One region of the Mycobacterium sp. NGS29 genome, then DNA from elsewhere that is predicted to be linked to it. Evidence: predicted binding sites of a transcription regulator. Region 1 holds the regulator's gene; the other holds the start of a gene.
What was found. The regulator LexA, encoded in region 1, represses DNA repair genes until DNA is damaged. The targets are predictions, from matches to a motif close to CGAACANNTGTTCG.
Positions count from the first base shown of each region.

Region 2: cofD (2-phospho-L-lactate transferase) is a predicted target of LexA. The motif match lies at 11,656-11,669, and genes of this name have one in related genera.

Region 1 is NZ_JCALDR010000004.1:293,668-308,942, reverse strand. It holds gene AC5Y5Z_RS08025 (DUF4192 domain-containing protein) at 1-759, opposite strand, end outside; gene sthA (Si-specific NAD(P)(+) transhydrogenase) at 873-2,279, shown strand; gene AC5Y5Z_RS08015 (trypsin-like serine peptidase) at 2,283-3,002, opposite strand; gene AC5Y5Z_RS08010 (proteasome assembly chaperone family protein) at 3,150-4,127, shown strand; gene AC5Y5Z_RS08005 (alpha/beta fold hydrolase) at 4,167-5,192, shown strand; gene AC5Y5Z_RS08000 (peroxynitrite isomerase) at 5,220-5,705, opposite strand; gene nrdR (transcriptional regulator NrdR) at 5,716-6,177, opposite strand; gene AC5Y5Z_RS07990 (LysM peptidoglycan-binding domain-containing protein) at 6,296-6,802, opposite strand; gene lexA (transcriptional repressor LexA) at 7,096-7,812, shown strand; gene AC5Y5Z_RS07980 (LGFP repeat-containing protein) at 7,822-10,155, opposite strand; gene AC5Y5Z_RS07975 (acyl-CoA dehydrogenase family protein) at 10,489-11,649, opposite strand; gene hflX (GTPase HflX) at 11,734-13,158, opposite strand; gene dapF (diaminopimelate epimerase) at 13,206-14,075, opposite strand; gene miaA (tRNA (adenosine(37)-N6)-dimethylallyltransferase MiaA) at 14,080-15,000, opposite strand; gene AC5Y5Z_RS07955 (class III extradiol ring-cleavage dioxygenase family protein) at 14,997-15,275, opposite strand, start outside.
Region 2 is NZ_JCALDR010000018.1:6,042-21,316, reverse strand. It holds gene AC5Y5Z_RS20880 (PE family protein) at 1-2,823, opposite strand, end outside; gene AC5Y5Z_RS20875 (TIGR03089 family protein) at 3,376-4,056, opposite strand; gene AC5Y5Z_RS20870 (LCP family protein) at 4,106-5,560, opposite strand; gene rfbD (dTDP-4-dehydrorhamnose reductase) at 5,654-6,532, shown strand; gene AC5Y5Z_RS20860 (glycosyltransferase family 2 protein) at 6,525-7,439, shown strand; gene manB (mannose-1-phosphate guanylyltransferase) at 7,441-8,520, shown strand; gene AC5Y5Z_RS20850 (NUDIX hydrolase) at 8,502-9,065, opposite strand; gene AC5Y5Z_RS20845 (coenzyme F420-0:L-glutamate ligase) at 9,062-10,429, opposite strand; gene cofD (2-phospho-L-lactate transferase) at 10,426-11,412, opposite strand; gene AC5Y5Z_RS20835 (WhiB family transcriptional regulator) at 11,763-12,119, shown strand; gene AC5Y5Z_RS20830 (metallopeptidase family protein) at 12,135-12,554, opposite strand; gene AC5Y5Z_RS20825 (DUF3499 domain-containing protein) at 12,737-13,210, shown strand; gene AC5Y5Z_RS20820 (phosphomannomutase/phosphoglucomutase) at 13,313-14,716, shown strand; gene AC5Y5Z_RS20815 (TobH protein) at 14,713-15,275, shown strand, end outside.

The DNA.
Region 1 (15,275 bases):
GGCCGCGTCGGCGCTCTCCGCAACAGCGAGGGCATACAGCGTGTCCCGCACCCGGGTATCGCTCAAGGCGCAACCGAGCTCGGCGACCTGGGCATCCGAGAGCAGTTCGCCGTCGAGCACCTGGGCCGCGGCCGCCAGTGCTTTCTCCACCTCGGCTCGGCAACAGGCGGCCGCATCGGTTCGAACCGCCTTCTCGCGCACGCTCTCCGCGTCTTTCAGGGCCGCGAGCAGCGTCGCACCGCGCGCTACGTCCGGGGCGATCACCGCCTGCAGATCGGCACGCCTCCGGTACAGCCGCCGGCCGTCCACCACCGCCGCCACCGCCAGCGGCGACGCCGAGGGATCGTCGATCTCGCCGCCTTTGCCGCAGGAATCGACGCAGTGCCAGCGTCCGCCGCGCGCGATCTCGTCGACCACGTGCGCCGCGTACAGGTCGATGTCGTAACGGGCCAAGGCCGCGGCGACCGCTGCACAGAGCCGCTGATGCTCCTCGTTGCACACCGCGCAATGCGCACCCTCGTCGTCGACGATCACCGCGATCGCGGCGTCCGGGCGCGCCGCGGCGGCAACCTCCGCAAGCTGATCGACCCGCTCGATCAGGTCGTCGGCCAGGTCGGCACGCATCACCGCACCCAGTCCCCCGTCTTCCAGCGACACCAACACCAACGAGTTCTCCGGCACGAAACCGAGGATGGCGGGTAGGGCCGCGATCAACGCGCCGGGCCGATTCAGTTGAAAGTCTTCTCGATGCTTCGTCATGACCACAACGCTGACGACTGACACCGTCAGTCCGCGCTCGCGCAACGTGATTCAGCGCCGCGCTTGTGGAGAAAGTCTGGACTGTGGGCCTTATCGTCTATCCCATGACCTCCATGCGCGAATACGACCTGGTCGTTATCGGCTCCGGACCCGGCGGACAGAAAGCCGCCATCGCGGCGGCCAAGCTGGGCAAGTCCGTGGCGATCGTGGAACGCGGGCGCATGGTCGGCGGAGTCTGCGTCAACACCGGCACCATCCCGTCGAAAACCTTGCGGGAGGCCGTAGTCTACCTCACCGGCATGAGCCAGCGCGAACTCTACGGCGCCAGCTACCGGGTCAAGGACAAGATCACCCCGGCCGACCTGCTCGCGCGAACCCAGCACGTGATCACCAAGCAGGTCGACGTGGTCCGCTCGCAGCTGATGCGCAACCGTATCGACCTGGTTCTGGGCCACGGCCGATTCATCGACCCGCACACCGTGCTGGTGGAGGAAGACGCGCAGGGCGAGCGGGTCACGGTCAGCGGCGACTACATCGTCATCGCCACCGGCACCAAACCGGTGCGCCCGTCCGGGGTCGAGTTCGACGAGAGCCGGGTGCTGGACTCCGACGGCATCCTCGATCTGCGTTCGCTGCCCGCCTCCATGGTGGTCGTCGGCGCCGGCGTGATCGGCATCGAGTACGCGTCGATGTTCGCGGCGCTGGGCACCAAGGTGACGGTGGTGGAGAAGCGCGACACCATGCTGGACTTCTGCGACCCGGAGATCGTCGAAGCGCTGAAGTTCCATCTGCGCGACCTGGCGGTCACCTTCCGCTTCGGCGAGGAGGTCACCGCCGTCGACGTCGGCTCCTCGGGCACAGTCACCACCCTGGGCAGCGGCAAGCAGATACCCGCCGAGACCGTGATGTATTCCGCCGGCCGGGAAGGACAGACCGCCAGCCTCGGCCTGGAGAACGCGGGACTCGAAACCGACCATCGCGGAAGGATTTTCGTCGACGACCAGTTCCAGACGAAGGTCGAACACATCTATGCGGTGGGCGATGTGATCGGCTTCCCGGCGCTGGCGGCGACCTCGATGGACCAGGGTCGGCTGGCCGCCTACCACGCGTTCGGGGAACCGACCGACGGCATCACTGCGCTGCAGCCGATCGGGATCTATTCCATCCCGGAGATCTCCTACGTCGGCGCCACCGAGGTGGACCTGACCAAGGAATCCATCCCCTACGAGGTAGGTGTGTGCCGGTACCGCGAACTGGCTCGCGGCCAGATCGCCGGCGACTCCTACGGCATGCTCAAGTTGCTGGTGTCCACCCGCGACCGCAAGATTCTCGGCGCGCACATCTTCGGCACCAGCGCCACCGAGATGGTGCACATCGGGCAGGCGGTCATGGGGTGCGGTGGAACCGTCGACTACCTGGTCGACGCCGTCTTCAACTACCCGACGTTCTCCGAGGCCTACAAGGTCGCCGCGCTGGACGTGACCAACAAAATGCGCGCGCTCAGCCAGTTCTTGCGGTAAATCTCAGCAGTGGTCGTCGTAGTCGGTTGGTGCGACGTCGCCGGGACCGCGGGCTTCGGCGCGGGCGAGCAGTTGTGCGATGTTCTCGTCGAAAGGCGCGCTGTAGGAGAGGTTTTCGGTGCATCCGCCACCCTCCAGACCGCCGACCACCCCGACGACCTTCGACCCGTCGACCCAGGGCGCGCCGCTCGTTCCGCCGACCAGCCCGGCACACGGCAACGAGGGGAATCCGCTCCCGGTGACGCCGGAGGTGCCCTGGCAGCCGATGGGACCGCCACCCACGCCCGCGGGATAGCCCGTGACACTCACCCGGGTGCCCGGCGGCGGGGAGGTCCCCAGGCTCAGGGCCGCGCCGGCACGGCCCTCCACCGTCCCGCGTGCACCGCTCACCCGGGCGATCGCGTAGTCCGCGCGCGGGTCCCGGCTGCCAGTCCAGCGTCGGTCGAAGTACACCGCGTCGACCGTCCAGACGTCGGCGGGCCCGGCGGCACCACTGAAACCCGGAACGAAGGTCGTCTTCGCCGGGCCCAGCAGGCAATGCGCAGCGGTCAGCACGAGGTCACCGCTCGCCGAGTGCAGTACCGAACCGCTGCACCCGTGCCGATTGCCGCCGTCCCGGAAAACCGCACCCACCCGCGGGTCCGGCGCCACATGAGCGCCCTCGTGCGCGGCGCAGGACGCAAGAATCACCGCCAGGCTGATCGTTGCCGTCACTGCGCGCATCGGTCCCATCCTGCCCGACCGGAGGGGACCGGCAAGCGAATAGAAACCGGTCCGACTGCGTTCTGAGAGATGCGGCGTCGATTGAGGGAGACTGGTTAGGGCAACCTAGAGAGGCCCGCGCGCGATCCCCGGAAGGAGGCACGCTCAATGTCCGACCATCACGACCCAGGCGAGGCGCAGGAATACCAGCCCGGACAACCCGGCATGTACGAGCTGGAGTTCCCGGCACCTCAGTTATCGGCATCCGACGGCCGCGGTCCGGTGCTGGTCCACGCCCTGGAGGGGTTCTCCGACGCCGGTCACGCGATTCGGCTTGCCGCCGCCCACCTCAAAGAGGTGCTGGACACCGAACTGGTCGCATCATTCGCGATCGACGAGCTGCTGGACTACCGCTCCCGGCGGCCGATGATGACCTTCAAGACCGACCACTTCACCAAGTACGACGATCCCGAATTGAGCCTGTACGCGCTGCGCGACAGCGTCGGGACCCCGTTTCTGCTGCTGGCCGGCATGGAACCGGACCTGAAGTGGGAGCGGTTCATCACCGCGGTGCGACTGCTGGCCGAACGCCTGGGCGTGCGGCAGACGATCGGCCTGGGCACTGTTCCGATGGCCGTCCCCCACACCCGGCCCGTCACGATGACCGCACACTCCAACAACGCCGAGCTGATCGCCGACTTCCAGCCGTGGATTTCCGAGATCCAGGTCCCGGGCAGCGCGTCCAACCTGCTGGAATACCGGATGGCGCAACACGGCCACGAGGTGGTCGGCTTCACCGTGCACGTCCCGCACTACCTCACCCAGACCGATTACCCGGCCGCCGCGCAGGCTCTGCTCGAGCAGGTGGCGAAGACGGGATCGCTGGATCTGCCGGTGGAGGCGCTGGCCGAGGCGGCCGCTGAGATCCGGACCAAGATCGACGAACAGGTCCAGGCGAGCGCGGAAGTCGCTCAAGTGGTGACCGCGCTCGAGCGCCAGTACGATGCGTTCATCGACGCTCAGGAAAACAGATCCTTGCTGGCACGTGACGAGGAACTGCCCAGCGGCGACGAGCTGGGCGCCGAGTTCGAGCGCTTTCTGGCTCAGCAGGCGGAGAAGAAGCACGACGACGACGATTCGAGTTAGTCCCGAACGCCTTAACGGCCCGACGACGAGGTTGGCGACATGACCGAGCGAAAACGCAATCTTCGCCCGGTGCGGGAAGTGACCACCCCGTCGCTGCAGTTCCGCACCATCCACGGCTACAAGCGGGCGTTCCGGATCGCCGGATCCGGCCCGGCGATCCTGCTGATCCACGGCATCGGCGACAACTCCACGACGTGGACCGGTATCCACGCCAAACTGGCCCAGCGGTTCACCGTCATCGCCCCAGATCTGTTGGGCCACGGCAAATCTGACAAACCGCGCGCCGACTACTCAGCCGCGGCGTACGCCAACGGCATGCGCGACCTGCTCAGCGTGCTGGACATCGAGCGGGTCACCATCATCGGCCACTCGCTGGGCGGTGGGGTGGCCATGCAGTTCGCCTACCAGTTCCCTCATCTGGTCGAGCGCCTGATCCTGGTGGGCGCCGGGGGCGTCACCAAGGACGTCAACATCGCGTTGCGGTTCGCGTCGCTGCCGATGGGCGCCGAGGCGCTGGCGCTGCTGCGCCTGCCGCTGGTGCTGCCGGCGGTGCAGTTGCTGGGCCGGTTGGCGGGTCTGGCGCTCGGGTCGACGGCTATCGGCCAGGATCTGCCGAACATGCTGCGGATATTGGACGATCTCCCGGAGCCGACCGCTTCGGCGGCGTTCACCCGCACCCTGCGGGCGGTCGTCGACTGGCGCGGCCAGATCGTCACCATGCTGGACCGATGTTATTTGACCCAGGCGATTCCGGTGCAGATCATCTGGGGCCGCAAGGACTCGGTCATCCCGGTCCAGCACGCGTACATGGCGCACGCCGCAATGCCGGGGTCCCAACTCGAAATCTTCGAGAACGCCGCGCACTTTCCGTTTCACGACGACCCGGCCCGCTTCCTCGACCTCGTCCAGCGCTTCATCGACACCACCGCGCCCCCCGACTACGACCAGGCCGCGCTGCGCGAGTTGCTTCGCACCGGCGGCGGCGAGGGAACCGTGAGCGGTCCGACTGACACCCGGGTGGCCGTGCTCAACGCGATGGGTGCCGACGAGCGCAGCGCCACCTGAGTTCGCGTCCGCGAGCCGGCGCGGCTGTCACAGCTGTCGGCGCAGCGTGGCGGACAGATGGTGTTGCAGGGGTTGCCCGACCGCACCCATCTGCAGCGAGTACGACAGCTCGTCCCCCGCGATCCGCAACGACCGCCCCAGGGCGCTGACCTCTTTGGCCGTCGGCGTCAGTCCGATACTGGTTGTCGCCACATCGATTTCGATGACGTCACCGGTCACCGAGTAGGTGCCGACCGCTATTTCGGTGATGCCGCTGGGATGGGCCAGCACCAGCTCCACGTGACCGGGCTGCGGTACCCGAAGATAGCCCGTCTCGGCATGCAACGGCTTGCCGTCGGCGGGGGCCTTGGTCTTCTGTCCATAGCTCAGGAAGGGCTTGCCGACGTGGGCGAAGACAACCTCTTCGAGGTATTCGAAAGGCTGGATCGTCGGATACTCCCCCGCGCCTCGGCCCACCCAGGTACCCAACAACGGCGCCAGCGCATGCAGATCAGGATGTAGTTCGGCGCCCATCGGGGTGCGGTCAGCCGGACGTCGAAACGTTGCGGTGCGCGCGCAGCGCCTCGATCTCGCGCTCGAAATCGTCGGCCGACGAGAAGGACCGGTAGACGGAGGCGAACCGCAGGTAGGCAACCTCGTCGAGGTCGCGCAGCGGTCCCAGAATGGCCAGGCCGACCTCGTTGCTGGGGACCTCGGGGCCGGCGGCACGCACCGCGTCTTCCACCTGCTGGGCAAGTAAATTCAACGCATCGTCGTCAACCTGGCGCCCCTGACAGGCCCGGCGGACGCCACTGATCACCTTCTCGCGACTGAAGGGCTCGGTGACGCCGCTGCGCTTGACCACGGCCAACACCGCGGTCTCCACCGTCGTGAACCGGCGTCCGCATTCCGGGCACGAGCGACGACGGCGGATCGCCTGGCCCTCATCGGTTTCTCGCGAGTCGATCACCCGCGAATCGGGATGCCGGCAGAACGGGCAGTGCAAGAGCCGCTCCTTTGCCGTACCGACTGGTATCCGGGTAGAAGAACACCCCGACAGTACCCGCGTGCTCCGTAGCGGGCCAACGCTGACCCGGGCAACCACCGACCGGGCGGGTGCTCGCTCAGCCGATCGGGGCGATCAGGGTCTGACCCGCCGAGACCGCACTGGAATCCAGTGCGTTCAGGTCGCGAATCCGTTCCACGACGTCGCGCACCGGCGCGCCGGGCGCCACCCGGGCAGCGAGGTCTTGCAACGACTCCCCCGGTTCCACCCGCACGACCGCCAGGGCGGCGGGCACCTGCGGCGCCGACTCGGCCGTGCCGTCGTTGACCATGCTGCCGAAGTTCGCCATCAGCCCCAGCCACACGGTGATGACGCCCGCGAGCAGGGCCAGTCCGATCGTGGTGGCCATGCTCACCGGGCGTCTGCGATGTGCGACCGTCGAGCGCGTGACGCCGGTGCCGTAGTAGCGAACGGGCGCCACACCCGGGCGTGCGGGCCCCGGTCTGCTGGATCCACCCTGGCCGGCGCGGTACGAGGGATATTGGCGCACCGGCCGCCCAACAGGCCTGTTCAGGTGGCCCTGCGTGTTCCCGCTGCGATGCGGACCCGCGTAGATGAGTGTCATGCCGTTCCCTCCGGTCGACTACTTATCGCTCGTGTGTTCGACCATAGTCGCTCACGTGTTCGAAACCCGAACATTTGAGCGACGCGTGTCGCACGAGCAAAACGGTAGACCTCACCACCGACAAGGATTTGTCGGTGCAACCAGCTGGGTGACTATCAGATACCCCAACCACGCCGGAGTTACACACTTGTGATTCACTTTATTTCCGCAGATCCCGGCTGTGGCCTGGGCGATGACACGCCCGGTCGAACACATGTTTGAATTTTGAGCCTGGTGCGGTTACATTCAGATCCATGAGCGACAGCAACGACACCGCGGCCGGTTTCGGCCCGGGTAGTGCGAAAGCGACACAAGGCCGGCCACCTGCGGCCGATGTAGCGCTGACCGAGCGGCAGCGCACCATCCTCGAGGTCATCCGTACCTCGGTGACAACGCGGGGCTATCCGCCGAGTATCCGCGAGATCGGCGACGCGGTGGGTCTGACGTCCACCTCGTCGGTCGCCCACCAGTTACGCACCCTGGAGCGCAAAGGCTATCTGCGGCGCGACCCGAATCGCCCGCGCGCCGTCGACGTGCGCGGTGCCGACGATGCGGCAGTGCCCCGTACCGATGTCATCGGCTCGGACGCCCTGCCGGAACCCACTTTCGTCCCGGTCTTGGGGCGCATTGCCGCCGGCGGCCCGATCCTGGCCGAGGAAGCCGTCGAAGACGTGTTCCCGTTGCCCCGCGAGCTGGTGGGCGAAGGGACGCTGTTCCTGCTCAAGGTGGTGGGTGAGTCGATGGTCGAGGCCGCCATCTGCGACGGCGACTGGGTCGTCGTCCGCCAGCAGAATGTCGCTGACAACGGCGACATCGTCGCGGCGATGATCGACGGCGAGGCCACTGTGAAGACGTTCAAGCGAGCGGGCGGTCAAGTGTGGCTGATGCCGCACAACCCCGCGTTCGATCCGATTCCCGGCAACGATGCGATCGTGCTCGGCAAGGTCGTCACCGTGATTCGCAAGGTGTAGCGCGCATCCTCAATCGGCTCTGACGAAGCCGTTGGCGCGCGCGGCGTCTTCGTTGGCGAACCAGATCTCGGCCAGGGTGTCGTGGTACAGCGCGCTGGTGGGCGTGTAGTACAGCCCGAACCGGGCACTGGCCTTGATGGGATAGCCGTCCGGCGCCCGGTACGGGTCGTCGTCGAGCGGCAGATGGATGGTCGGGCGCACCGCGGCGCTGCCTGCTGGCGCGGCGGTCGGCGCTTGGACCTGCGGGGCGGCCCCGAACGGCGTGTCAGGTTCCACGGCATACCCGGCCGGGTCCGCTGCGGCATGTCGACCCTTTCGCAGCTCGGGAACCGCGACGGCATCCGGCGGTGAGGCGAGATCGGGTGACTCGTCGTCCGCATTGCGCCCCGGCTCGGTCACCGGGTAAAACGCGTCCGCATAATCCTCGCTGGACGGCCGGGCCGGCTCCGTTTCCTGGTACTCCACGAACTCCGGGGGTTCCGGGCTCTCCTGAACGTCCAGGGGTTCGGGCACTTCCTCGAACTCCGGCACGTCCGGGACCGGCAGGTACGGCGCATTCGTCTGCGGCACCGACACCTCCGGCGCGAAATCGTCCGGCGCGACTGTCTCCGGCACGACCGGCTCCTCCTCGGCGAGTTCACCAAGAGCGCCGCGCGACACGACGGGGATGGGCGTGGTGCCCACCGCGTCGGGGTCTTCCTCCTCGAACTCCGCCGACCCGTCCGGATTGAAATGCTCTTCGGCGACGTGGCCGTATTCGTCGTCGTCAACACCCTGCTCGGAGCCGGCCTGCGGGACGGCCCCCGCTCTGGACCAGCTGACCCGGCCGGCGGTGGGGTCTGCGTCCGCCTCTGCCTCGACATGCTGGTCGACGGGCGGGAAACGCTCGGAACCGTAATCGATTTCCTCATGCGGCCAGCGGTCATCGGCACCGGGGTCGTATTCCACACCGAGGTCCCGGTCGCGGTCGTACACCGGCGCATCCGGTACTGCGGCGCGGCGCCGACGCAAACCCGACACCACCAACACCGTCATCAGCACCAGCAGCAGCAAAGGAATGGCCGCGATCAGCCACCACCAGTGGAAGGTGAACTTCTTGCCCGCGGGCGCCGACGCCGAATTACTCGGGGTGTTCTGCCCCGACACCTGCAGGCCGGACAGCAGCGGCGCGAGGTTGGCCGGGTCGGTAGTGAACGTGTTCTTGGCGCGGTTCCACGAGATCTTGCCGCCGGTGAACTTCTGCGACACCACGTCGCCGTCCACCGTCTGGTCAGCGACCGGGGCGCCGAGCTTGCCGGTGGCCCCCTTGAGCTTGTCCCAGGCGGCTTTCATGGCTCCGCGCACGACGAAAGCGCCGTGTTCGGGCGTCCAGAAGATCACCGGCTTGTCAGCTGCGGAGAACACAGCGACACGGCTGGCGGGCGTGATGCCGCCGTCGGCCTCGTTGGCGACCGGAAAGCCCAGGTCGCTGCTCACCGGACCACCGACTGCTTCGTACTTCTGCAGGATCGGCCCCTCGACCGCGTTGGCGCCGGTGGCCGGGCTGAAGAAGATCTTGCCGCCGTCGAACTCCTGGGCGATGCCGTCCCCGCCGATCGGCGACTGACTACCCTTCTTGGCGCCCAGCGGTCCGGCAGCGCCACCTGCGGCGCGCCACGCCATGTTGATGGCGGCAGTGGGGTCGATCGCCACCTGCAGACCCTTGAGCTGTTCGGCCAGGTTCGCCGGATTGGTGGTGAACTCCTTGGTCTTGCGGTTCCAGGACACCTCACCGCCGGTGAACTTCTGCGAGGTCACCTCGCCCTCGTAGGTCTCATCGCTGATCGGGGCGCCCAGCACGCCGCCGGAGCTGCCCAGCTTGTCCCACGCCGCGTTCAGGGCGCCGCGCACCACGAACGCACCGTGGTCGGGCGTCCAGAAGATCACCGGGTTGTCGCTGGCGGCGAAGGTACTGACCCGGCTGTCCGGTCCGGCGAGGCCGGGCACTTCATTGATGGTGGGAAAACCCAGGTCACTACCCGCGGGACCACCCAGCGATTCGTATTTCTCCAGGATCGGGCCGAACATGAACTTCGCGCCGGAGGCAGGCGTGAAGTACATCTTGCCGCCGTCGAAGTCCAGCCCGAAGCCGTCCCCGATCGGATAGACGTCGCCTTTGCGGGCGCCCAGCGTCGAGGTGTCGCCACCGGCTTTCTCCCACGCGGCCATCATGGCCGCCTCGGCGTCGCCGATCGGGGACGCCGCAGCGGTCGGCGCCAGCAGCGTCACAGCCAGCGCGGTAGCCGCCAAGCCGAGCAGCGCCCGACCGACCAGCTTGCTCAATTGCCCTCTCCGCCCGTCCACCAAGCCTCCCAGCCGATGCCCCTGCCCACCTGGCGAGCCGGCGGATCGCCCGCCGTGGGCCATTCCCCAGCTACGACCTGCATCGTTGCCGGGCTCGCATAACTTTGCTCTAGCGAACGAGAAATGCGAAGTCAAATTGTAGATATTACGGAAACGGTTATCGACCCGACGTCGAAATGATGCCGGGCCGCGCCCGTGTCGCGAGAGATGGGAGAGCGGCACCTGCGCCTCAACCGAGCGCAGCGGATACGCATTTCGCACGGACCGACGCTACGTCAGGGCTCGATCCGGTCAACGTTCCACATCGAAATTGCGGCCTGCGGCCGCCGACCGTCAGACGCCGAGGCTGCGGCCGATGATCTCTTTCATGATCTCGGTCGTGCCACCGTAAATGGTCTGCACGCGAGCATCGAGATACGCACGGGCAACCGGGTATTCGCGCATGTAACCGTATCCGCCGTGCAGCTGCAGGCACCGGTCGATCAGGTGAACCTGCTTCTCGGTGGAATACCACTTGGCCATCGCGGCCTGCTCGACCGTCAGCTTCTCCTCCAGGTGCAGGGCCAGGAAGTTGTCCACCATCATGCGCACCACGGTGGCCTCGGTGGCCAGTTCGGCCAGCAGGAACCGCGTGTTCTGGAAGCTGCCGATCGGCTTGCCGAATGCTTTGCGCTCCTTCGCGTACTGCACGGTGTCCTCCAGCACCGCCTCCATCGCCGCAGCGGCCATGATGGCGATGTTGATCCGCTCCTGCGGCAGGTTCTGCATCAGATAGATGAAACCCAGACCCTCTTCGCCCAGCAGATTCTCCACCGGCACCTTGACGTCGGTGAAGGACAGTTCGGCGGTGTCCTGCGCGTCCAGACCGATCTTGTCCAGGTGGCGGCCCCGCTCGAAGCCCTCCATGCCGCGCTCGACGACCAGCAGGCTGAATCCCTGGGCGCCCTTCTCCGGGTCGGTCTGGGCGACCACGATCACCAGGTCGGAGTTGATTCCATTGGTGATGAACGTCTTCGACCCGTTCAGGATGTAGTGGTCACCCTCTTTGACGGCGCGGGTCTTGATGCCCTGCAGGTCGCTGCCGGTGCCCGGCTCGGTCATCGCGATCGCGGTGATCAGCTCGCCGGTGCAGAACTTGGGCAGCCACCGCTGCTTCTGCTCTTCGTTGGTCAATTTCAGCAGATAGGGCGCCACCACGTCGTTGTGCAGGCCGAATCCGAGACCGCTGTAGCGCCCGGCCACGGTCTCCTCGGTAACGATCGTGTTGTAGCGGTAGTCGGGGTTGCCACCGCCGCCGTACTCCTCCGGCACCGCCATACCCAGGAAGCCCTGCTTGCCGGCCTCCAGCCAGACGCCGCGGTCGACGATCTTGGCCTTCTCCCATTCCTCGTGGTAGGGAGCGACGTGGCGGTCCAGGAAGGCCCGGTAAGACTCCCGGAACAAGTCGTGCTCGGGTTCGAAAAGCGTGCGCTGGTATTTGACGGCGCTACCCATGCGTATGGCCTCCGGATGTCGGAAAGATGTGTGTCTCTTTCCCCAACATATACCAACCGGGTGGTTGGTCGGTGCCGGAGGTCGTCAGCCGCGTGCCGCGAACTCCGCAAGGGCGGCGGCCAGCGCCACCGGGACCCTGGCCTGGATACGGGTGCCGTCGGTCTGGTGCTCGGCCTGCTGCACCCGCCCGTCGGAGTGCACCCGCGCCACCAGATCGCCGCGGCTGTAGGGGATCACCACGTCCACCGCGGTGTCGGTCGGCACCGCGAGTTCGGCCATCCGGCTCCGCAAAGCGTCGATCCCGTCGCCGGTGCGGGCCGAGACGAACATCGCGCCGGGCAGTTCGTGCCGCAACCTGGCCAGCATCAGGTCGCCGGCCGCGTCAATCTTGTTCACTACCAGCAGTTCTGGCGGCGCATCGCCGTGATGATCCGCGACCACGTCCGAGATGACCTGTCGCACCGCACTGATCTGGGCAAACGGATTGACATCGGAGCCGTCGACCACGTGCACCAGCAGGTCGGCGTCGACCACCTCCTCCAAGGTGGAGCGAAACGCCTCGACCAACTGGGTGGGCAGGTGACGGACGAACCCGACCGTGTCGGTGAGCACGAACGGGCGACCGTCGTCCCATTCGGCGCGGCGGGTGGTGGGTTCCAGGGTGGCGAACAGCGCGTCCTGGACCAGGACGCCGGCGCCGGTCAAGGCGTTGAGCACACTGGATTTCCCGGCGTTGGTGTAGCCGACGATGGCGATCGAAGGCATGTCGGCCTGCAACCGACGGCTGCGTTGGGTGTCGCGGACCTGCTTCATCGCCCTGATGTCGCGGCGCAGCTTGGACATGCGCTCACGGATGCGCCGCCGGTCGGTCTCGATCTTGGTCTCGCCGGGGCCACGCAACCCCACGCCGCCGCCACTGCCACCGGCCCGGCCACCGGCCTGCCGTGACATCGACTCACCCCACCCGCGCAGTCGCGGCAGCATGTATTCCATCTGGGCCAGCGCCACCTGCGCCTTGCCCTCCCGGCTGGTCGCGTGCTGGGCGAAGATGTCCAGGATCAGCGCGGTGCGGTCGATGACCTTGACCTTGACGGCCTTCTCCAGCGCGGTGAGCTGGGCGGGCGACAGCTCGCCGTCACAGATCACCGTGTCGGCGCCGGTTGCGACCACCACTTCACGCAACTCCTGCGCTTTGCCCGACCCGATGTAGGTGGACGGGTCGGGACGGTCGCGGCGCTGGATCAGACCCTCGAGCACCTCGGATCCGGCGGTCTCGGCCAGGGCGGCCAGTTCGGCCAGACTGGCCTGGTTGTCCGACGCGCTGCCCTCGGTCCACACACCGACCAGCACCACTCGTTCCAGCCGCAGCTGGCGGTACTCGACCTCGGAGATATCGGTGAGTTCGGTCGACAACCCGGCGATACGGCGCAGCGCCGATCGGTCTTCGAGCGCCAGCTCACCGAGGCTGGGTTCTGGAATGCCCGTCTCGGGCGAATCTGGATATGTCATAAGCGCTTTCGATGGTGGCACGTCGCGGCGGCTGACGCACCCGAATATCAGACCGGCGAGTCCCACCAGCCGTCGTCGAGCTCGCCGTGGGCCACCAGTACCGAAGGGCCCCGCAGGAAGCTGGTGGCCTCGGTGAGGGTGACGACGACGTCGCCGCCGGGCACCCGGACCGTCAACGTCCCGGTGTCGAGGCCCTCGGCTGCCAACGCGGCGACCACCGCGGCCACCGTTCCGGTTCCGCAGGAACGGGTTTCGCCGACACCCCGTTCGTGCACCCGCATGCAGACCACCCCGTCCGCGGGAGCGGTCAGGATCTCGACGTTCACGCCGTCGGGGAATTGTTCGGCGTCGAAGCCGACCGGGGCCGCCACGTCCAGCGCCGCCAGGGTCGCCGGCGTCAGCTGCGGGTCGACGCAGGCCAGGTGCGGGTTGCCGACGTCGACAGCTACCCCGGTGAAACGTCGCTCCCCGACGAGCGCCTCCCCCGCGCCGGTCCGGTTGGCCTTGCCCGTGTCAACGGTGATGTCGGCGTTGGTGGCATCGACACTGTGCAGGCTCACCTGCCGGGGGCCGGCCAGTGACCCGACGACGAACTCGTCGCGCGATTCCAGCCCGCTGGCCCGCAGATAGTGGGCGAAGACCCGCACGCCGTTGCCGCACATCTGCGCGGTCGAGCCGTCGGCGTTGCGGTAGTCCATGTACCAGTCGTCGGCGCCCACTCCGTCGGGCAGGCGTGCCAGCGCGCCGGCCGCCACAGCGGCGCCACCGGTGGTGACCCGCAGGACCCCGTCGGCGCCCAGGCCCCGGCGCCGGTCGCACAACGCAGCAACCCGGAAGGCGGACAGGTCCGCTCGGCTCTGCACGTCGTGCAGCAGCACGAAGTCATTCTCGGTGCCGTGACCTTTGGCGAAACGCACCAGATCAGGTTACGTGCCGCCAGGCCCGCAACGCCTCATCGACGGCACCCTCGGCGGTCCCGTCGATCCACTGCACCCGGTGGTCGCGACGGAACCAGGACCGCTGTCGTCGTACATAGCGGCGGGTACCGACGAACGTCTGCTCGCGGGCGTCGTCGAGCAACGCGGGCGTCCCGCCGGCATCCAGCGCCGCAAGCACTTGGGCATACCCCAGCGCACGGGACGCGGTGACACCGTCGCGCAGGCCGCGATCCAGCAGCCCGCGCACTTCTTCGACCAGCCCGTCGGTAAACATCGCCTCGGTGCGCTTCGCCAGTCGCTGATCGAGAATCGTTGTCTCACAATCTAATCCGATGATCACCGTGCCCCAGCGGGGGGCACCGATGCGCGGCGCGGACGCGGCGAACGGCTGGCCGGTGAGCTCGACGACTTCCAACGCACGCACGATGCGCCGGCCGTCGGTGGGCAGAATTGTCGCGGCAGCGGCCGGATCACGCTGCGCCAGTTCGGCGTGCAAGCCGCCGACCCCGAGTTCGACGAGCCTTTGCTCCCATCGGGCGCGCACCACGGGATCGGTTGCGGGAAAAGACCAGTCGTCGAGCAACGACTGGAGATAGAGCATCGACCCGCCGACCACCACCGGCACCGCTGACCGGCGCCGGATCGCCTCGACGTCGATGGCCGCGGCCTGCTGATAGTTCGCCACAGTCGCTGTCTCGGTGACGTCGAGGACGTCGAGCTGGTGGTGCGGGATACCGCGGCGCTGCGCGACGGGCAGCTTGGCGGTCCCGATATCCATGCCGCGGTAAAGCTGCATCGCGTCGGCGTTGACGATCTCGGCCGGACCGCCGAGCCGTTCGACGACGTCGAGTGCCAGTTGCGATTTGCCGGTGCCGGTCGGTCCGATGATGGCCAGCGGTCTCACGGCTGCCAGACACCGGCGAAATAGCCCACCCCGTAGGGTGCCCCCCGGTAGAGCTCCTTGACCGTCCGCGGTGCGGTGAGCATCAGGCCGGCCAATGTCGCGAACGCCGCCCGGCCCAAGACCTGATCCGGCAGCCGGGTCAGGGCGCCGACGTCGCCGCCGGCCAGTGCGTCGTCGAGGGCCAGCTGCATGTCGGTGCTGGCGGGGTCGTACCCGCCGGGCGCGCGCGGCGTCAGGGTGTTGACGCCGTCGGCGACCAGCAGCACGCCGGTCGG
Region 2 (15,275 bases), on a different contig from region 1:
GCCGCCGGAGGCATTACCGCCGGCGCCGCCGCGGCCGGCGAGCGCGTCGCCCGTCCCTTGGCCGACCACACCGCCACCCCTGCCGCCTTCCCCGCCGGCGACGGCGCCGCTGCCGCCGTCCCCGCCCGTTCCGCCGATACCGTCGCCGGCTCCGTACTGGAATACGACGTTGACCGAGCCCCCCTTGCCGCCGGCGGCTGCCTCGCTGCTGCCACCCGCGCCGCCGTTGCCGCTGCTGGCGTTGGCGGTGCCGGTGGGGTTGTAGCTTTGGGCCCCGCCGCCGTCACCGCCGTCGCCACCGTTGCCGCTGGAGCCGGCGCCCCCGGCGCCACCGTCGCCGCCTGCGGTGAATCCGATGCCTTCGCTGTAGGCATCGCCGCCACGGCCGCCGGTGCCGCCGGTGGTGCCCGCACCGCCGGCGCCGCCCTGACCACCGGTGTGGGGGCCGGCAACGGAGGAGAAGCTGGAGGCGTCGCCGCCGAGGCCGCCGTTGCCGCCGGGCCCGGTGCTACCGCCGTCTGCGCCCGCTCCGCCGGCACCACCGAACGCCGAGCCGGCGCCTTCACTGCTCGCGTTGCCCCCGGCCCCGCCGTGGCCGCCGCCGGCCGCACCGCTGCCTCCGGTGGCGCCCGCGCCTCCGGTGGCGCTGCCCGGCGCAGATGTCGCCGCCTGACCGCCGTCCCCGCCGGTCCCGCCGCGACCGGTGATGCTGTCGCCGCCGAGGCCGCCCATTCCGCCAACGGTGTTGTGGGTGGATCCACTGTTTTCGATAATCGCCATGCCCCCGGTTCCACCGGTGCCGCCGTCACCGGTGGTGCCGTCACCCCCGGCACCGCCGGTGCCTGCCGAGACCTGCCCGATGCCCGCGGTGTAGGCCGAACCGCCGTGCCCGCCGTCGCCACCGGTAACACCATTGCCGCCCACACCGCCGGTGACACCGGTGGCGGTTGCCATCGACCCCTCCAGGAAGATCACCGCGTGGCCACCATCGCCGCCTCGGCCGCCGGTGGTGGCGCCGTCGCCGCCGGCTCCCGCTGCGCCGCCGGTGGCCGATCCGGTGCCGTAGTTGTACGCGATGCCGCCGGCCCCGCCGCCGCCGCCGGTCGCGGTGTCGCTGCTACCGCCGGCGCCGCCGGCGCCGCCGACGGCATTGCCGGTGCCATAGCTGTACGCGTCCCCGCCGTAGCCGCCATAGCCGCCGATCCCGGTAGCCCCCGCCACGCCCTGGCCGCCGGTGGCCGTCCCGGCGCCGTAGACGTAGGCCTTGCCACCGGTTCCGGCCCCGCCGATCCCTGCGGGACCGATTCCGCTGGTCCCACTGATTCCTCCGGTCGCGTCGGCAGTGCCGTAGCCGGTGGCGGTCCCTCCGAAGCCGCCGACGCCGCCCACCTCGGTGCCTTCGCCGCCTGCACCGCCGGCACCGCCGACGGCGTGGCCGGTGTGCGTGGTCGACTCACCACCGGTGCCACCGGTGCCGCCGAAAACGCCGGTGCCGCCGGTGCCACCCTGCCCGCCGACACCGGAGCTGCCTGCCGTGCCGCCGGTGCCGCCGCTCCCGGCGGCACCCCCCTGGCCCGCGATGCCGCCGGTCCCGCCCATGCCACCTTTTTCGATGAGGTTGGTTCCGCCCTGGCCGCCTTTACCGCCGGTACCGCCCCGGCCGCCGTCGCCGTTGGTGCCGCCGTTGCCGGCGCCGCCGGTGCCGCCCTGGCCACCCTTTCCGCCGTCGGTGCCGACCAGGCCGGGGGACATGGCCGAATCGCCCTGCATGCCTGCGCCGCCCTCACCGCCCGCACCGCCTTCGCCGCCCGTGCCCGCCGCACCGGACGCGGCGCCGGCGTAGCCCGTCCCACCGATGCCGGCCGCCCCGCCGGTGCCTCCGTTGCCGCCGGTGCCTGCGCCCGAGCCGGTGTCGACCGCCCCGGTGCCGCCGGTCCCGCCGGTGCCGCCGGTGCCGCCGGTCCCGCCCGCGCCGCCGACGCCGTGCGCGCCTGCCGTCCCGCCGAACAGCGCCCTGGACTGTCCGCCGGCCCCACCTGCGCCGCCGGTGCCGCCGAAGCCGCCCTGTCCACCGTCGCTACCGGTTTCGCCGACACCGCCGCTGGCGGCGGTGCCGGTCGCACCGGCCAGGCCCGCGCCGCCGGCACCACCGGTCCCGCCGACGCCACCAGCCCCGCCCGCCCCGCCGTTGCCCCACAGGATGCCGCCATTGCCGCCGGCCCCGCCGGCCGCGCCGGCGCCACCGGTGCCGCCGATCACCCCGCTCGGCCCGGTCGCGCCGTTCGCCCCGATGCCGCCGGCCCCGCCGGCACCGCCGTGACCGAACAACCCGGCGTCGCCGCCGCGCCCACCGGCCATCCCGGCCGCCCCCGAACCGCCGTTACCGCCGTTACCCCATAACAGCCCGCCGGCCCCGCCGTTGGCACCGGTCCCGGCAGCGCCGTCGGCACCGTTGCCGATCAGCGGGCGGCCCAGCAACGCATTGGTAGGCGCGTTGATGACACCCAGCACGGCTTCTTCGAGACTCTGCAACGGTGCTGCGCTGGCCGCCTCGGCCAGGGCATAGGCCGAACCCGCCCCGAGCAACGTCTTGACGAACTGCGCGTGCGATGCGGCCGCCTGAGCGTGCAGCGCCTGGTACTGCTGGCCGTGGGTGGAAAACAGGGCGGCGATCGCCGCCGAGACCTCGTCCCCGGCGGCGACTGCCACCGCGGTCGTGGCGCCTGCCGCCGCGTGGCTGGCAGTCTGCACCGCCGATCCCACCCCGGACACCTCGCGGGCGGCGACGGCCATGATCTCGGGCACGGCGAACACATACGACATTCGTGGACTCCTTCGACGCGCGGCAACGGGAGACGGCTGGCACGTCGACTCCCGACCGGTCAGTCGCCATCGATAAGCCGCATCGTATAGCTGGGACATCGATAATTTGCTGTTTTCGCGCATTCGCAGTTGCGTTTCAATTCGGCACATAGGAGTCTCAAATGATCTTCGAACAATTCAAGTGATAGATGCATTTCTCGCAGGCCAGCGCGGCCCTCAGCGTGCGCAGTCTCGTCGGCCTGGGTGAATTCGTTGTGCCGCATCGTTTGCCGACCCGGCGGCAGCGCCGGGCCGTGCCGACAGGTGGTGACCGGTGCTCTATACGACTCGTGGCGAACGAATATTGCCGACCGGGCGGTTTCGTTGAATCGGGGCACGCGGAAAAGACTTCAAGCAATTTGCTGAATAGTATTCCACTACCTGGCTGTCACATTCACCGACACCGGCCGCCGGCGCCGAACGACGTGGTGGGCGCCCCCGACGCGGCGCCCGACGGCCGTCCCTGCGAATTGACGAGTCAGTTAATTCGATTTTGCCGTCCGAAAGCTTTCGTCATTTGTCCAGCACCCGGGTGACCTTCTCCGTTTCGACCCGACGCGGCAACGCGCCTGGGTCGGGGTTGGCCACCTGGACCAGCGACCCGCCCACCGACAGCACCGTCAGCAATCGGTCCACCAGGTGCTCGGGCCGGTCCCAGGCCAAGCTGGACAACACCCGATCCTCGCCGGTCAGACTCTGCAACGCCGCGGATTGTGCACAGGCGGCCAGCACCTGGGCCGCAGACTGACCGGCCAGCGCCGGGCCGGGGGTGCGCGCGGGGACGACCTGATCGCCATGCACCCGCACCGCCGTGGCGTAGTCGGTGACGCCGATCGGCAGATCAGGCACCGGCTTGCCGAAGGGATCCAACGACAGCACGGCGACCTCGCCACCATTGGCCGCGTCGTCGGCCTCGTCGAGCCGGTCGATCGTGCACAGCGCGACCTCGGCCGGTCCGTCCCGCACCGCTTCGGCGCCGATCCACCACACCCCGAACAGCACCGCCGCCGTCTGCCAGTGCGCCGGCAGCAGAACGGCGACCCGACTGCCCGGCCCGGCGCCCAGTTCGTCGCGCAACAGATTGGCCGTCTTGGCCGCCCAGTTGGCCAGCGTCACCGCGGACAGCTCGATCCGCTCGCCGGTGGCGTCGTCGTAGTAGGTGATGCGCGGGCCGACCGGGTCGGCGCGCAGCATCGGGTCCAGGATCGCTGCGGACAGCGTGGTCAGGGCAGACACGGCACGGTCAGTTTATGCACTCGGGGTTCTCGGAGCCCGCGGTCAAGATCGGTGACGGCGCCGGGACCGTGCCACCCGTGCTGTTGCCGGCCGCCGCACTCGAGACCCGCGCGGACGTAGCTGTCCCACCGTCGAGTCCGGATCCCGGGCCGGTGTAGTCGTTGGCCAGCACCACCCGCACCGATCCGGCCGGTATCGAGGTGTCGGCGACGACGGGCAGCCCGCCCAACAGTTTGGCGACCTCCTGGGCGCCCAGGTCGTCGGTCTTGGCGACCCGCACCTGACTGCCCTTGACGTGGCCGCCCTCGTTGTTGCCCACCGAGCCGGCGGTAAAGCCCTTGGCGCTCAACGCATCCGACACCGCCGACGCGAGGCCGTTGATGTCGGTGTCGTTGACCACGTTGGCGGTGGTCTTGGCCGGCGTGTAGGCCAGTTCCTCGGTTTTACCCTGATCCTGTTCGTGCAGCAGGCCGCCGACCCACTCCTGAACCTGGTGGGCGTCCACCCGCACCACGCTCTGCATGCCGTCGTCGCTCCAGCCGGCACCGTCGAGCACCGGGATGGTCGCGAACGCCACGTTGCCACCGGCCAGTTGCTGCAGCTGCCGCACGAAATCCATGATGTCCCAACCGGAGGACAACACCACCGAGCGCTGCACGGCCTGCTCGAGTCGTCGCAGGGTGGCGGGACTGGACAGCGTCTTCCCGGAGATCACCCGGTGGGCCAGCGAGGCCATCACCGCCTGCTGGCGCACCACCCGGTCCAGGTCGCCGCGCGGCAGTTCGTGACGCTGGCGCACGAAGCTCAGTGCCTGGGGGCCGTTCAGCTTCTGCCGGCCGGCGGGGAAGTCGGCGCCGGAAAGAGGTTCGTAGACAGCGTCTTTGAGGCACACCTCGACGCCGCCGAGCGCATCGGCGATCAGGGAGAAGCCCAGCAGTCCGATTTCGGCGTAGTGGTCGACGGTGACGCCGGTCAGGTCGGCTACCGTCTTGATCAGCGCTTCGCGGCCCGCCTCGGTGCCGACCGCGGCGGCCTCGCCGGCCGAGGCGCCGGCTTTGACCAGGCTGACGCGCTTGGTCTCGCGGGTCTGTCCGTACACGCCGTTGATCTTGGTCTTGCCCAGGTTGGGGGCCTGGACGTAGGAGTCGCGGGGGATCGATATCGCAGTGGCCGACTTCCCGTTGTCGGGGATGCGGATCAGGATGATGGTGTCGGTGTTGGTGGCTTCCTCGTCGCCGGCGCGCAGCGATGCCAGCTCCTCAGCGGAGAGCGGGTTGCCGTGCGCGTCGGTGCGGCTGTCCAGGCCCACCAGCAGGATGTCGATCGCGCCGTCGTCGGCTCCGTGGCCCAGCGAGGGTGCCGACATGTGGAAGATGCCGTCCTCGAACGACTTCACGTTGCTCCAGGCGACGCCGGTACCGAGTACGACCAGGACGGCCATTGCCGTGCAAACCACACGCATCACACGAGTCACACTCTGCTCAAACACCACTGTAGGTTACTTGCGCAACACCGGCTTTCCGGGTAGCCAGGCTCGGCGTGCCAGACTCAAGACATGTCAGCCAGGCTCGTGATCACCGGTGCGGGCGGTCAGCTCGGCAGCCTGATACGCGCACAGGCCACCCGCGCCGGGCGGAACGTGCTGGCCAGGACGTCATCGGAATGGGACATCACCGACCCCGCCGCGGCCGGGGTGATCGAGCCCGACGACGTGGTGATCAACTGCGCCGCCTACACCGACGTCGACGGCGCCGAAACCGACCAGGCCGGCGCGTACGCCGTCAACGCCGCCGGTCCCGAGCATCTGGCGCGTGCCTGTGCGCGCACCGGTGCCCGACTGATCCATATCTCGACCGATTACGTGTTCGACGGCGCGCAGTCGCGGCCCTACGAGCCGGGCGACCCGACCGCGCCCCAAGGTGTTTACGCGGCCAGCAAGCTCGCCGGGGAACAGGCGGTGCACGCCGCGCTGCCGGACGCCGTCGTGGTGCGCACCGCCTGGGTCTACACCGCTGGGGTGCACCGCAACGACTTTGTCGCGGTCATGCAGCGGCTGGCCGCCGGAGACGGACCGGTCAAGGTGGTCGACGACCAGACCGGCTCACCGACCTACGCCGCCGATCTGGCTGCCGCGCTGCTGGAGTTGGCCGACAGTGACGTTCGTGGGTGCCTACTGCACGCCGCCAACGAGGGTGTGGTCTCCCGATACGAGCAGGCCCGGGCGGTGTTCGAGGAAAGCGGCGCCGACCCGCAGCGGGTCAATCCGTGCGGCACCGACGAGTTTCCGCGGCCCGCCACGCGCCCGTCGTATTCGGCGCTGTCCAATCGGGCCTGGGTGGCGGCGGGACTGGCCCCGCTGCGTCCGTGGCGCAGTGCGCTGGTCGCGGCGTTGACCGCGGCGACCGATCGACCGTTACCCTCAACGCGTGACTGACGTTCTGCCGGTCGTTGCGGTGACCTATTCGCCGGGCCCGCACCTGGAGCGGTTCCTGGCGTCGTTGTCCTTGGCCACCGAACGTCCGGTCAGCGTGCTGCTGGCCGACAACGGCTCCACCGACGGAACACCGCAGGCCGCCGTCCTGCGCTATCCCAATGTGCGGTTGCTGCCCACCGGGTCCAACCTCGGCTACGGGACGGCAGTCAACCGCACCGTCGCCAAGCTCGACCAGCGCGACGAAAACTGGATGGACGACTGGGTGATCGTGGCCAACCCGGACGTGCAGTGGGGCCCGGGCAGCATCGACGCGCTGCTGGACGCCGCTGCCCGGTGGCCGCGGGCGGGTGCGCTGGGCCCGCTGATCCGGGACCCCGACGGGTCGGTGTACCCGTCCGCGCGTCACCTGCCCAGCCTGGTCCGCGGCGGCATGCACGCGGTGCTCGGCCCGGTCTACCCGCGCAACCGGTGGACCCGTGCGTACCGGCAGGAACACCTGGAGCCCAGCGAGCGCCCGGTGGGCTGGCTGTCGGGGTCGTGCCTGCTGGTGCGGCGCGCGGCGTTCGACCAGATCGGCGGTTTCGACGAGCGCTACTTCATGTATATGGAGGACGTCGACCTCGGCGACCGGCTCGGCAGAGCCGGCTGGCAGTCCGTGTACGTCCCCACCGCTGAGGTGCTGCACCACAAAGGCCACTCCACCGGCCGGGACCCGGCCAGCCACCTGGCTGCGCATCACCGCAGTACCTATATCTTCTTGGCGGACCGGCACTCCGGATGGTGGCGCGCCCCGCTGCGCTGGACGCTGCGCGGTTCGCTGGCGGTGCGTTCGCGCCTGATGGTGCGCAGCGCGCTGCGCCGGTCGCGCAAATCGTTGCAGCGGGAACTGGCAGAAGGGCGGCACTGAGTTGGCAACCCACCACGTCGATGCGGTGGTCCTGGTCGGCGGCAAAGGCACGCGACTGCGGCCCCTGACGCTGTCCGCGCCCAAACCGATGCTGCCGACGGCCGGGCTGCCATTTCTCACCCATCTGTTGTCGCGGATCGCCGCCGCCGGCATCGAGCACGTGGTGCTGGGCACGTCGTACCGGGCCGAGGTGTTCGAGGCCGAGTTCGGCGACGGATCCAAGCTCGGCCTGCAGATCGAGTACGTGACCGAGGAGAACGCGCTGGGCACCGGCGGCGGCATCGCGAATGTCGCCCCCAAGCTCCGCCACGACACCGTCATGGTGTTCAACGGCGACGTGCTCTCCGGCGCCGATCTGGGCCAGTTGCTGGAGTTTCATCGCGGGCATCAGGCCGACGTGACGCTGCACCTGGTCCGGGTCGGTGATCCGCGCGCGTTCGGTTGCGTCCCCACCGACGACACGGACCGGGTCGTCGCCTTTCTGGAGAAGACACAGGACCCGCCGACCGATCAGATCAACGCCGGCTGTTACGTGTTCGGCCGCGACATCATCGACCGCATTCCGCGCGGGCGCGAGGTGTCGGTGGAACGCGAGGTATTTCCGTCGCTGCTGTCGGCGGACGACGTCAAGGTGTGCGGATACGTCGACGCCACCTACTGGCGCGACATGGGCACCCCGGAGGACTTCGTGCGCGGCTCGGCCGATCTGGTGCGCGGGATCGCGCCGTCGCCGGCCCTGCACGGGCAGCGGGGCGAGTCGTTGGTGCACGACGGCGCGGCGGTGGCGCCGGGCGCGCTGCTGATCGGCGGCACCGTCGTGGGCCGGGGCGCCGAGATCGGCGCGGGGGTGCGGCTGGACGGCGCGGTGATCTTCGACGGGGTCAAGGTCGAGGCGGGCAGTGTGATCGAGCGCTCGATCATCGGGTTCGGTGCCCGCATCGGGCCGCGGGCGCTGATCCGCGACGGCGTGATCGGCGACGGCTGCGACATCGGTGCGCGCTGCGAACTGCTGCGCGGGGCGCGGGTGTGGCCCGGGGTCTCGATTCCCGACGGTGGGATCCGCTACTCGTCGGACGTCTGAGCTTCCTCCGGGCGGCGGGCGCGATCCACCAGGTACGCCAACGCGTGATCGGTGCCTTCGGGCAGCGCGTCCGCCGGCCACCAGCGCAGGTCGTCGGACTCGTCGCTGATGGCGATCCGGGCACCCGCCGGCGCACGCGCCACGAACTGCAGGTCCAGGTGCCGGGTCGGCTTGCCCAGCGAGCAGGTCAGCGCGTGGACGTGCACGGCAACGAGTTCCGGGTCCAGCGCCAGGTCGGGGATGCCGGACTCCTCGACGGCCTCGCGCAGCGCGGCGGCCTGGATGTCGGCATCGACATCCTGCTCGCAGTGTCCGCCGAGTTGCACCCAGCGGTGCAGCCGGGGATGCAGGGTGAGCAGCACCCGCTCGCCGCTGTCGTCGAGCACCAGGGTCGAGGCGGTGATGTGCCCGGGCTCGCACTCCCGCAGGCACGCGTCCGGGCGGGCCAGCACGAACCCGAGCACGGCCTGGCGCAGCGCGTCCTGGGCGGGTTCGGGCGCCTGCCACCCGGCGAGCAGGTCGATCACCGAATCCCGCAAGCTCATCGGCGGATCAACAGATCCGCGACCGGCGCCGGCTCGCGCGGTTCGATCGCCTCGGCGGGGTAGCCGATTGCGACGGCCCCCAGCGGCTCCCAATCACGGTGCAGGCCAAGCTCTTCGCACACCAGGTCGGCGGCGAAGATCGTCGACCCGATCCAGCAGCTGCCCAGGCCGCGGACCGCCAGCGCAACCAGCAGACCCTGGACGGCGGCGCCGACGGCGACGGTGAACATGGTGTGCTCGGCCTCGGTGCGCGCGGCGTCCGGGTAGCTGTGCGCGCCGTCGGGCACCAGAAAGGGTATGACGACTTCGGGCGCGTCATAGAGAATCTGGCCGCGCGAGACGCGGCGCTCCACTGCATCGGCGGGCTTGCCGTCACCGCTCAGATCGGTCCGCCACTTGTCTTTCATCCGGTCCAGCAGCCGATTTCGGGTGGCCTGGGTCTGCAGCCACACGAACCGCACCGGCCGGGTGTGGTGCGGGGCCGGGGCGGTCAGCGCCTCGGCGACCGCGGCTTCGACCAGCTCCGCCGGCACCGGTTCGCTGCTGAACTGCCGCACCGAGCGGCGCATCAGTTGAGCCTGGCGGTGACCCAGGTCGAGGGCCTCGGCGGTGCCGAGCCAGAACAGGTCTTCGGTGCCTGCGCGCACCAGGTGCCGCGCGGTCGTGCCATTGTCGGCGGGTGCGAGCCCCCGGATCACCGCCACCGGCATCGCGGTCAGCTTGCCCTTCGCCAGGTCGGCTGCCGCCGCGATCTCGTCGGCGACGGCGATCTCAGTGACCACCAGATCATTACCGTGCTGATCGACGGCGCCCGAATAGTTGTGCAGCACAGCTATTCCCGCACTTCCCACCGCAGCGTCGATCTGGCCGTTACGCCAGGCCCGGCCCATGGTGTCGGTGATCACAACGGCGACGGTGACCCCGAGCAGTTCACCCAGCCGCGCCCGCAGCGCGGCGGCACTGCCGTCCGGGTCCACCGGCAGCAGCGCCAATTCCGATGTCCCGACGTTGGATCCGTCCACCCCGGCCGCGGCCTGGATCAGGCCCAGCCGGTTCTCGGTGATCAGGGTGCGTCCCTTGCGGGCCAGCACCCGGATCGCCTCGTCGTCAATCAGCTTACGGCGCAGGGTATCTCGCTGCTCAGGATCCGGCGGAGCCGGCACCAGGCGGCCTTCACATTTGGACACCACCTTGCTGGTGACCACCACCACGTCACCGTCGCGCAGCCATGGCATGGCGGCGGCCAGCGCGGCGCCCAGGTCGTCACCGGGACGGAACTCGGGAAGCCCGGGAACGGGCAGGATCTCGATCCTCCCGGCGGTGCCGTGTTCGCCCGTCGGGGGCAGCGTGGGCTGCCCGGTCATACTGTCACGCCAGCCAGTTCCAGCCCGGCGCGCACCATCTCAGCCGTGGTCGCCGGGTCGCTCATCAGCAGCGGGATGGATCGCACCGCCACAGCGTCGATTTCGGCGCGATCACCCTCGTGGATCAGCCAGCAGTCCAGTATCCCGGTGGTGCCGCGCGCACCGTAATGCCGCCCGACGGCCTCGGCGGTGGAGTCCACGCCGATCACCGATAGACAGGCATCGGCCATGCCGCGCAACGGTTTTCCACCGATGATCGGTGAGTACCCGACCACCGGGGCGGTCGCGGTGCGCAGGGCGGCGCGGATGCCGGGTACCGCCAGGATGGCCCCGACGCTCACCACCGGATTGGACGGTGCCAGCATGATTACGTCGGCTTCGGCGATGGCTGCCATCGCTTCTGTTGTGGCGCTAGCCTTTTCGGCTCCGACGAAGGCGAAACTGTGGGTGGGGACTTGGGCGCGGTAGCGAACCCACCACTCCTGGAAGTGGATCGCTTTGCGCGAACCGTCGGACGGATCGGTGATCACCACATGCGTTTCACAGCGGTCGTCGCTGGCCGGCAGCAACCGCGCGCCCGGCTGCCAACGATCGCACAGTGCGGCGGTGATCTGCGACAGCGGGTAACCGGCGTTGAGCATCTGAGTTCGAATCAGGTGGGTGGCCAGATCGCGATCGCCGAGCCCGAACCAATCGGGTTGCACCCCGTAGCGCGCCAGTTCCTCTTTGGCATGCCAGGTTTCGTCCCGATGACCCCAGCCGCGCTCCGGGTCCACCCCGCCGCCCAGGGTGTACATGCAGGTGTCCAAGTCCGGGCAGATGCGTACGCCGTGGATCCACGCGTCGTCGCCGATGTTGACGACGGCGGTCAGTTCATGACCGGTTTGGTCCGGCCGAGCAAACTGTCCCAGGCCGAGGAAGTGTTGTGCGCCGAGCAGGAAGCGGGCGCCGCCGACGCCGCCGACCAACACGGTGACCTTCACACCGCAGGACAGTACCCGGCGCGCGCGGACGGGTTGTTATCGGTAACCACTGTGGCACAAGGGACTTGTGATAATACTGTGTTCGACACGCCCGAGTGCCGAAACAACAGAAACGCCGAAATTCGGTTACGAGATGGTATGGAAATGCGCCGAAGTGCTTGACCAGGGTCACCGGCACGTGTCTAATCACATCAGTGTCATTTCCCGGTTGGCCGGCCGGTTCCGGTGTCGCAGACCGAGATTCGATCACTTGTTCGAATTGGGTATCTGTACATCAGAACAGTGGTAAACCATTCACTCTCTATCAGTGAGGAGGCGGAGTCATGTCCTATGAATACCTTCGGGGCGTAATGGGGGGCACACCGCACACCACGTCCGGCTCGGTCGTGACGTCTCTGCCGACACCGAAAGCACCCGTCCGTCCTCATCTCAGCGTGGTTCCGGATGCGCCCGCCGCATTCGAGCCCGAGCCACTGCCGGAAGTCCCCGCCGACCAATGGCAGGACAAAGCGCTGTGCGCCCAGACCGACCCCGAGGCCTTCTTCCCGGAGAAGGGTGGCTCCACCCGCGAGGCGAAGAAGATCTGCCTGGGGTGCGAGGTCCGTCATGAGTGCCTCGACTACGCGCTGGCCCACGACGAGCGGTTCGGCATCTGGGGTGGACTGTCCGAGCGCGAACGTCGCCGCCTCAAGCGCGGCGTCATCTAGTCCGCCGCACAAAGTTCAGTCGTCGATCGTCGGGTCGATGACCGACGGCTCCACGTCCAGGTAGATCGCCACCTGGGCCACCAGGATCTCGTGCAGCAGGTCACCGAGTTCGACGGTGTCTTTCGCCCGTCGCTCAATCGGCTTGCGGAACAATACAATTCGCGCCCGCGTCGCGTTGCCGCGGACGTCGACCCCGGCGGGTATCAGACGGGCCAGGGCGATCGGTCCGTCCGCGATCACCTCAGGTGGCCACTGCACGCTGTCGGGATCCTTGGCCGCGATGCGGGGGATCTCGTCGACGGCGACGTCGAGTTCGGCTACCCGCTCACCGACCCGTCGCTCAATGGGTTCGTAGGCCTCCAGCACCGCCATGTCGAACCGCTCGGCGCGGCTGCGCCAGCCCGGCACGGTGGGCGGCAGCAACGGGCCGCGCAGATCGCGGCCCCTGCGCCGGGATCGGTGCCCGAACGTCCCGGCCCACCTGCCCGCAGGCCGACCGCTGCGGCCGGAGCCGCGGGAATCGCTCACGCGCCGATGGTAACGGTTGTACATCGTGGCTAGAACCGATGCGCGTGTCCGGCGCTTGAGCGGCGTTTGCGCACGATAGCCTTTCGCTCGTGAACGTACCCCGTCGCTGCTGCCGGCCCGGGTGTCCGCACTATGCAGTGGCAACGCTGACGTTCGTTTACTCGGACTCCACGGCGGTGGTCGGACCACTCGCTACCGCGCGGGAACCCCACTCCTGGGATCTGTGTGTCGGTCATGCCGGCCGCATCACCGCCCCGCGTGGCTGGGAGCTGGTGCGCCACGCCGGACCGCTCAACGCCGAGCCCACCAATCCCGACGAGGACGACCTGGTGGCGCTGGCCGATGCGGTGCGCGAGGGCGGGGTGCGTGCGAGTGCGGTCGTGAACGGCTTCACCGCGCGGGTCGACGGATACGACGGGTACGACGACATCCCACGCGCCGCTGGGGTAGGGGATCCGGTGCATTCGGCGGGAGCTCACGCCACCGGTGTGCTGGCGCCACCCGAACATCGGTCCGGACGCCGGCGCGGACACCTGCGGGTCCTGCCCGATCCTGCCGACTGAGCGCGCCGAACCGTCGATCGCCAACCGGACCGTTCCGGTCCGCAGTGCCGGCGGGCCGATAGGCTGACGGGCGAAGAGTTCACGTCGTCAGGAGCACCCCACATGTCTTGGCCCGCCGCGGCTGTCCACCGTGTGATCAAGGCCTACGACGTCCGTGGGCTGGTCGGTGCGGAAATCAGCGAGCCCTTCGTCGCCGACGTCGGTGCCGCCTTCGCCCGGTTGATGCGCAGCGAGGGCGCCGGCCGGGTGGTGATCGGTCACGACATGCGCGACAGCTCCCCGTCGCTGGCGGCGGCGTTCGCCGACGGCGTCACCGGTCAGGGCCTGGACGTGGTGCGCATCGGTCTGGCCTCCACCGATCAGTTGTACTTCGGCTCGGGTCTGCTGGACTGCCCCGGTGCCATGTTCACCGCCAGCCACAACCCGGCGGCCTACAACGGCATCAAGCTGTGCCGCGCGGGTGCCAAACCGGTCGGTAAGGACACCGGTCTGACCGTCATCAGCGAGGACCTGATCGCCGGCGCGGCGGCCGGCTACGACGGCCCGGCCGGATCGGTGACCGACCAGGATGTGCTGGCCGACTACGGCGTGTTCCTGCGCTCGTTGGTGAACACCGCCGACCTGCGCCCGCTGCGGGTGGCCGTGGACGCCGGCAACGGCATGGCCGGCCATACCGCCCCGGCGGTGCTCGGTGCCATCGACTCGATCACGTTGTTGCCCTTGTACTTTGAGCTCGACGGCACCTTCCCCAACCACGAGGCCAACCCGCTGGACCCAGCGAACCTGGTGGACCTGCAGCACTTCGTGCGCGAAACCAACGCCGACATCGGCCTGGCGTTCGACGGCGACGCCGACCGTTGCTTCGTGGTCGACGAGCGTGGCCGGCCGGTCTCGCCCTCGACGGTCACCAGCCTGGTCGCCGCGCGCGAGCTGACCCGCGAGATCGGCGCCACCGTCATCCACAACGTGATCACCTCGCGCGCGGTGCCCGAGCTGGTGGCCGAGCGCGGCGGCACGCCGCTGCGCTCGCGCGTCGGGCACTCCTACATCAAGGCGCTGATGGCCGAGACCGGCGCGATCTTCGGTGGGGAACACTCGGCGCACTACTACTTCCGGGACTTCTGGGGCGCCGACTCCGGAATGCTGGCCGCGTTGTACGTGCTCGCGGCGCTCGGTGAGCAGCAGGACCGGCCGCTTTCCGAGCTGACCGCCGACTACCAGCGCTACGAGTCCTCCGGCGAGATCAACTTCACCGTCGCCGACGCGGCGGCGTGCGTGGATGCCGTGTTGAAGGCGTTCGGTGGCCGGATCCACTCCATCGACCACCTGGACGGGGTGACCGCGGACCTGGGCGACGGCCGCTGGTTCAACTTGCGCAGCTCCAACACCGAGCCGCTCTTGCGGCTCAATGTCGAGGGGCGCAGCATCGAGGATGTGGACGCGGTGGTCGCACAGATCAGCGAGGAAATCGCGGCCCGGGCCGACCCACCCCAGGCGGGACCGTGAGCACCGTCGGAGCTGTCGATCTCGAGGACGCCGAGGGTCTGCTGGCCGCCGACCGGGACGGCCTGCTGCGGGCGGCGTCGATGGCCGGCGCCCAGGTGCGCACCGTGGCTGCCGCGCTGGAGGAGGGCGAGCTCGAGTCCCTCGGCGGCAACGACCGGCCGCGCAGCGTGATCTGGGTGGCCGGGCGCGGCCCCGCGGAAACGGCCGGGGCTCTGCTGATCTCGACGCTGGCCACCGACGCTGCGGCGCCGATCGTGCTGGCCACCGAGGCTCCGTCCTGGATCGGTCCGCTGGATGTGCTGGTGGTGGCCGGCGACGATCCCGGGGACCCCGTGCTGGTCGGCGCGGCCGCCACCGGGGTGCGCCGCGGAGCGCGGGTGGTGGTGGCGGCGCCGTTCGAAGGTCCGCTGCGTGACTCCACCGCGGGCCGGGTCGCGGTGCTGGCGCCCCGGTTGTGGGCGCCCGACGAGTTCGGGCTGTGCCGGTATCTGGCGGTCGGTCTGGCGGTGCTGCAGACCGTGGACTCCCGGCTGCCTCTTGATCTGGGGGCGCTGGCCGA